2 regions of the Bacillus sp. AMCV2 genome follow, and region 2 is predicted to be linked to the other one. Evidence: a T-box and tRNA genes for the amino acid it is inferred to sense, from the RefSeq annotation. Region 2 holds a T-box; the other holds one or more tRNA genes.
What was found. A T-box is a leader RNA that pairs with one kind of tRNA and senses whether it is charged. The one in region 2 lies ahead of glyQ (glycine--tRNA ligase subunit alpha), so its partner is inferred to be a tRNA-Gly.

Region 1: it has a tRNA-Gly gene. The T-box ahead of glyQ (glycine--tRNA ligase subunit alpha) is inferred to sense a tRNA for this amino acid. The anticodon was not compared.

The regions. Positions count from the first base shown of each region.
Region 1 covers NZ_JBVYIB010000002.1:643,652-647,065, reverse strand. The annotation lists rRNA gene AC0OMA_RS03460 (16S ribosomal RNA) at 39-1,588, opposite strand; tRNA gene AC0OMA_RS03455 (tRNA-Gly) at 1,750-1,823, opposite strand; tRNA gene AC0OMA_RS03450 (tRNA-Arg) at 1,837-1,913, opposite strand; gene AC0OMA_RS03445 (manganese catalase family protein) at 2,249-3,103, shown strand; gene gmuG (mannan endo-1,4-beta-mannosidase) at 3,164-3,414, opposite strand, start outside.
Region 2 covers NZ_JBVYIB010000002.1:2,463,951-2,467,364, forward strand. The annotation lists partial or broken gene glyS (glycine--tRNA ligase subunit beta) at 1-1,125, opposite strand, end outside; gene glyQ (glycine--tRNA ligase subunit alpha) at 1,118-2,005, opposite strand; T-box leader at 2,088-2,263, opposite strand; gene recO (DNA repair protein RecO) at 2,303-3,070, opposite strand; gene AC0OMA_RS12765 (YqzL family protein) at 3,107-3,250, opposite strand; gene era (GTPase Era) at 3,398-3,414, opposite strand, start outside.

The DNA.
Region 1 (3,414 bases), 1.8 Mb from region 2:
TAAGACCCAAGGTCTTATATTCCGTATAATATCCTTAGAAAGGAGGTGATCCAGCCGCACCTTCCGATACGGCTACCTTGTTACGACTTCACCCCAATCATCTGTCCCACCTTCGGCGGCTGGCTCCTAAAAGGTTACCTCACCGACTTCGGGTGTTACAAACTCTCGTGGTGTGACGGGCGGTGTGTACAAGGCCCGGGAACGTATTCACCGCGGCATGCTGATCCGCGATTACTAGCGATTCCAGCTTCACGCAGTCGAGTTGCAGACTGCGATCCGAACTGAGAACAGATTTGTGGGATTGGCTTAACCTCGCGGTTTCGCTGCCCTTTGTTCTGTCCATTGTAGCACGTGTGTAGCCCAGGTCATAAGGGGCATGATGATTTGACGTCATCCCCACCTTCCTCCGGTTTGTCACCGGCAGTCACCTTAGAGTGCCCAACTGAATGCTGGCAACTAAGATCAAGGGTTGCGCTCGTTGCGGGACTTAACCCAACATCTCACGACACGAGCTGACGACAACCATGCACCACCTGTCACTCTGCCCCCGAAGGGGACGTCCTATCTCTAGGATTGTCAGAGGATGTCAAGACCTGGTAAGGTTCTTCGCGTTGCTTCGAATTAAACCACATGCTCCACCGCTTGTGCGGGCCCCCGTCAATTCCTTTGAGTTTCAGTCTTGCGACCGTACTCCCCAGGCGGAGTGCTTAATGCGTTAGCTGCAGCACTAAGGGGCGGAAACCCCCTAACACTTAGCACTCATCGTTTACGGCGTGGACTACCAGGGTATCTAATCCTGTTCGCTCCCCACGCTTTCGCTCCTCAGCGTCAGTTACAGACCAGAGAGTCGCCTTCGCCACTGGTGTTCCTCCACATCTCTACGCATTTCACCGCTACACGTGGAATTCCACTCTCCTCTTCTGCACTCAAGTTCCCCAGTTTCCAATGACCCTCCCCGGTTAAGCCGGGGGCTTTCACATCAGACTTAAGAAACCGCCTGCGAGCCCTTTACGCCCAATAATTCCGGACAACGCTTGCCACCTACGTATTACCGCGGCTGCTGGCACGTAGTTAGCCGTGGCTTTCTGGTTAGGTACCGTCAAGGTACCGCCCTATTCGAACGGTACTTGTTCTTCCCTAACAACAGAGCTTTACGATCCGAAAACCTTCATCACTCACGCGGCGTTGCTCCGTCAGACTTTCGTCCATTGCGGAAGATTCCCTACTGCTGCCTCCCGTAGGAGTCTGGGCCGTGTCTCAGTCCCAGTGTGGCCGATCACCCTCTCAGGTCGGCTACGCATCGTCGCCTTGGTGAGCCGTTACCTCACCAACTAGCTAATGCGCCGCGGGTCCATCTGTAAGTGGTAGCCGAAGCCACCTTTTATGTTTGAACCATGCGGTTCAAACAACCATCCGGTATTAGCCCCGGTTTCCCGGAGTTATCCCAGTCTTACAGGCAGGTTACCCACGTGTTACTCACCCGTCCGCCGCTAACATCAGGGAGCAAGCTCCCTGATGTCCGCTCGACTTGCATGTATTAGGCACGCCGCCAGCGTTCGTCCTGAGCCAGGATCAAACTCTCCGATAAATGGATCACAGGTTAAGTTCACCGCATCCTACGGCGACACCTGTGTGACCTGCGTCGTGCAGGCCCTAGTTTGACTGACTACGCACATCGCTGTGCGATTTTTAAAAACTGAATTAACAGGTACGTTTTGTCTTGTTTAGTTTTCAAAGATCATTCAATAATGGAGCGGGTGATGAGAATCGAACTCACGACATCAGCTTGGAAGGCTGAGGTTTTACCACTAAACTACACCCGCGTGGTATCTTATATGGCGCGCCCGAGAGGAGTCGAACCCCTAACCTTTTGATCCGTAGTCAAACGCTCTATCCAATTGAGCTACGGGCGCTTATTAAGCGACTTAACTATCATACTATCATTTGATGTTGAAGTCAAGAAGTTTTTTTAAAAATGTTTTCGAATCTTTTTCAATTCGACTTTTCTTATTATACACATTTTTAAAATCTTGTAAACACCTTAGAAAAACTTTTTTGTTTTTCTGTTTTGTTTCACGCTGTTCATCAGCGACGTTTAATAATATACCATGCCTGTTTTATTTGGTCAACACTTTTCCTGTATTTTTTTATTTTCTTCTATCACGCCTTCCCATGCTTATCATGTATATATTTTATCTCATCTTACAAATAATATAAGAAAATCTCTTAAGAAGAAATGAGGCGTGTTATGTATTACTACAAAGAGGAACTGATTAATATCATTAAACCGGACAAGCCAGACCCGGCAGCTGCTAAGGTCCTGCAGGAGATATTAGGCGGTCATTACGGAGAAATGCGTACAATGATGCAGTTTTTTTTCCAAAGCTCTAATTTCAGAGGAAAGCAGAAACAGTATCGCGATCTGCTTCGTGGCATTTTTTTAGAGGAGATTGCCCACGTTGAACTGGTTCAAAACACAATCAATGCTTTATTAGATGAATCAGGCGGTGAAGGTGTCGGCAGTCAAGGTACAGATCAAGCGCCACTTAATGAAGCCGTTAAACATGCTAATCCTCATCATTATATTATTGGAGCGCAAAGTTCCCTTCCTGTTGATGCAGGGGGCAATCCGTGGAACGGGTCGTGGGTGTATAACCACGGAAACTTAATTACTGACCTGCTGGATAACCTGCTTCTTGAGTCGACAGGTGTGCTGCAAAAAACAAGAATTTATGAAATGAGCTCTAATCAGACGTTCCGCGAAACACTTGCTTTTCTGATTGTACGCGACAATGCTCACCAGAATGCATTCGCGAAAGCGCTCGAGACATTGGGCGTTGAGTGGGCGAAGCTGCTCCCTGTACCGAATTATGACATTAATAAATATCCTGAGTGCAGAAAGTATGTCGAATTAGGCTACCATAATGCACAGTTTAACTTTAGGTTGGATGAAACGAGAATCAGTGAAATCTATCAAGGGAAATCTCCAAGCCGAAATGGCGGAGAGTTACAAGTAATAGATCCTCCGGCAGGGTTTCCCGTACCAGTGCTTCCTGAAATACCGAATGAACACAGTCCTGGGTTAGGCGATATGAATGCTTAATCCAGTGGGAAGGTGCTCAAGAAACTTCTTGAGCACCTTCTTAATTGTGACATTACGGATTCATTCAACGATTGGCGTTAAAGAATCGCCGTTCCATATTTCTCCCTTATTGAGTGTCCAGCTGTCATAATATAAAGCCGAAGCACCCTTGTTTACAGCTGGGCTCCATTCATCATTCCATGCCAGAAAGTAAATGGTTTTAGGATATTTTTGTTTTATAGCATTGATGAACAGGCTGTAATCGAAGCTGCCGTTTGCTGTTTGCGGGCCGACTTCTGTAAAAGCAAATGGTTTATTAAGCGCTGTTAGCT
Region 2 (3,414 bases):
ACGAACGGCAAGTTTCTCTGCGATTGATGTGACTCTTCTAACCTTATCAGCAAGAGAACCAAGCTCTTCATGGAAAACGATATTTTCAAGCTTCTTCACATTTGCATCAATGTTTAGTTTCTGATCTTCCTTGTAGAAGAATGAAGCATCAGATAAACGTGCGCGCAGCACTTTTTCATTGCCTCGGGCCACATTTTCAATCGCGTGGCTGTTGCCGTTTCGGACTGTGATAAAGTGAGGCAGCAGGTCACCGTTTTTGTCTTTGACAGGGAAGTAGCGCTGATGCTCTTTCATTGTCGTGACAAGCACTTCTTCAGGAATTGACAGAAACTCGGATTCAAATGAACCGTAAAGAGCTGTCGGGTATTCTACTAAATGATTCACTTCATCAAGAAGGTCTTCGTCAACTGGAATGCTCCAATTGTTTTCATCAGCCATTGTTTCCAGCTGAGATTGAATCATTTGCTTTCGGACGCTAGGATCAGCAATAACATGCTGTTCTTTCAGCTGCTCTTCATAAGCTGAAGGTGATTCAATTGACACTTCATGTCCGAGGAAACGGTGTCCCTGTGTTGTCCGTCCAGACTCAACGTTTGTGATCGAAAATGGAATGACATCCTGTCCAAATAATGCGACAATCCATTTGATCGGTCGGATATAACGCAAATCTTCATTTCCCCAGCGCATGTTTTTCGGGAAATGCAAGCTTGTAATTAAACCGCTCAATTCTGGCAGAAGCGACTTCGTTTCTTGGCCAGCTTGGAATTTTTGCACGAATACATACTCTATGCCTTTTACTTCTTTGATGTACAGGTCTTCCACATTCGCGCCTTGGCCTTTTGAAAAGCCGATTGCCGCTTTTGTCCAGTTCCCGTCCGCATCAAGGGCAATTTTTTTCGCAGGCCCTTTTGCTTCTTCTTTTATATCATCCTGCTTTTCTGCGACATCCTTAACGAACACAGCAAGACGTCTCGGTGTATTGAATAGTTTCACTTCACCGTGAGTAATATTTTTTTCTTTAAGCCAGCCTGTCAGCTTGTCGCCAAGCTGAACCATGCTTTCATTCAAAAAGCGCGCCGGCATTTCCTCTAATCCGATCTCTAAAAGTAAATCCTGTTTACTCATGAGAAGAACCCTCCCCTTTAAGCATTGGAAACCCTAGTTTTTCTCGTTCCTCATAATAGGTTTTTGCTACTTTTCTAGCTAAATTCCGCACTCTTGCGATATAGCCCGTCCGCTCGGTAACAGAGATCGCACCTTTGGCGTCAAGCAGATTGAAGGTGTGCGAGCATTTCAGCACATAGTCATATGCTGGATGAACAAGTCCGTTATCCATTTGCTTGATCGCTTCTTTTTCATATGTGCTGAACAATTGGAACAGCATATCGACGTCTGATGTTTCAAACGTATAAACAGAATGCTCATATTCGGCCATCATGAATAAATCTTTTACTGTAAACCCTGACGTCCATTCCAAGTCAAACACGTTTTCTTTATCCTGGATATAAGACGCGAGACGCTCAATTCCATACGTAATCTCTACAGAAACGGGTTTACACTCTAATCCCCCGACCTGCTGGAAATACGTAAATTGTGTTATTTCCATTCCGTCAAGCCAAACTTCCCAGCCTAGACCCGCGCAGCCTAAAGACGGATTCTCCCAGTTGTCTTCAACAAAGCGAATATCGTGCTCAAGCGGATCAATTCCAAGAGCACGCAAGGAATCCAAATACAACTCTTGAATGTTATCAGGAGACGGTTTAATAATGACCTGAAACTGATGATGTTGATACAGTCTGTTCGGGTTCTCCCCGTAGCGGCCGTCTGCAGGACGTCTGGAAGGCTCTACATAAGCCACTTTCCACGGTTCAGGGCCGATACTGCGCAAAAATGTATACGGGCTCATCGTGCCGGCTCCTTTTTCTACATCGTAAGCCTGCATAAGCACACAGCCCTGACTGGACCAATGCTTTTGCAAGGTTAGAATCATGTCTTGAATATTCATTTCAAGCACCTCCACTTTTCTTTCATAAGTTGACTGCGGCAGCAACCAAAAAACTCCCGTCTCTATGCTTGCCAGCCGCAAACATAGGGACGAGAGTTCTCCCGCGGTTCCACCCTAGTTGCTGAGAACAAAATCCCAGCCTCTTTTTTTAAAATTGCTCAAGAATGCCTTTCGTTGCGTGCTCATCCTTAGCTTACACCGCCCTAAGGTCGCTTTCATGAGGTAAACGCAAGTACTTCTTTCTCTCACTGCAACATATTTTATAATAAATGATCATATAAAAAGATGGACCAAATGTCAACTTTTGTTTTCACCCATAAGATGTTTCATGCTTTCCATTTGATCTAAAAAGCGCTTTGATTTTAAATACAATCCCGAATATTCTTCGTAATATAAATCAATCACTTGCTTTAATTCAGCTTTTGTTTCCTCTTTTAAGGACACATTGCCGAGTCTCGACAGATCAAAATAGTAAAAGAGTCTTAACAGCCTTGCCGTTTGCGGTTTAATCGGTATCCTGTAAGGATCTTTTTCAAAACAGCGGTGGCATATAAAACCATTATCACGAACAGAGAAATGAAAGGTTCCGTCTTGGCTTTTACAATGTACACAATGATTCAGCTCAGGATACAGGCCCATGACACCGAGCATCTTCATTTGAACAATGAAGGTGATAACATCCGGATCTGTTCCTTCATTCAGCTGTTTTAATGATTCTAGTATGAATTCAAATAAATAAGGATTTGACTTTTTTTCTTCTGTGCCTCTGTCGACTAACTCAGCAATATAGGCAGCATATGCTGTTAAAAACAAGTCTTCCCTGATGCCTCTCATGCTGAGGATCATTTCCCCCTGCTGAAGCGTTCCGAGGCCCGATGTTTTTTGCATTAAGAAAGAACCATACAAAAAGGGCTGGCTGACTGCTGATAAACGGCTGTTCGGTTTTTTGGCGCCTCGTGCCATAACACCTATTTTTCCGTGTTCTCTTGTCAATAAAGTTACGATTTTATTCGTCTCTCCGTAATCATTTGTGCGAAGAACGATTCCTTCACATTTTGTCAGCATTTCCGCACCTTCCTCAAGCAGGAGCGGCCAAGAGGTTTATAAAATTGGATAATCAAATCGGGCTAGCTCATCTTCTAGTTCTTCGGGTCTTTCCATGTTCTCTTTTTCCAGTTCTTTAAAAAGAAGATACGTATCAACATTTCCTGTTTGAGAAAATACGTTCCAGGTAAAATTCAACACAAGAAACCCACCTTTCTGTAGTTAAACTAGCTTACCTAAACTCCAAATTCTTACCTTTATCTTGACCAGATGTCCTCCATTTCATGTTAAACAAAATTTGCTAATGTATCCCTGTTCCTGTGAGATAATGACACACACAGCAAGAGATTAATATTCGTCCTCTT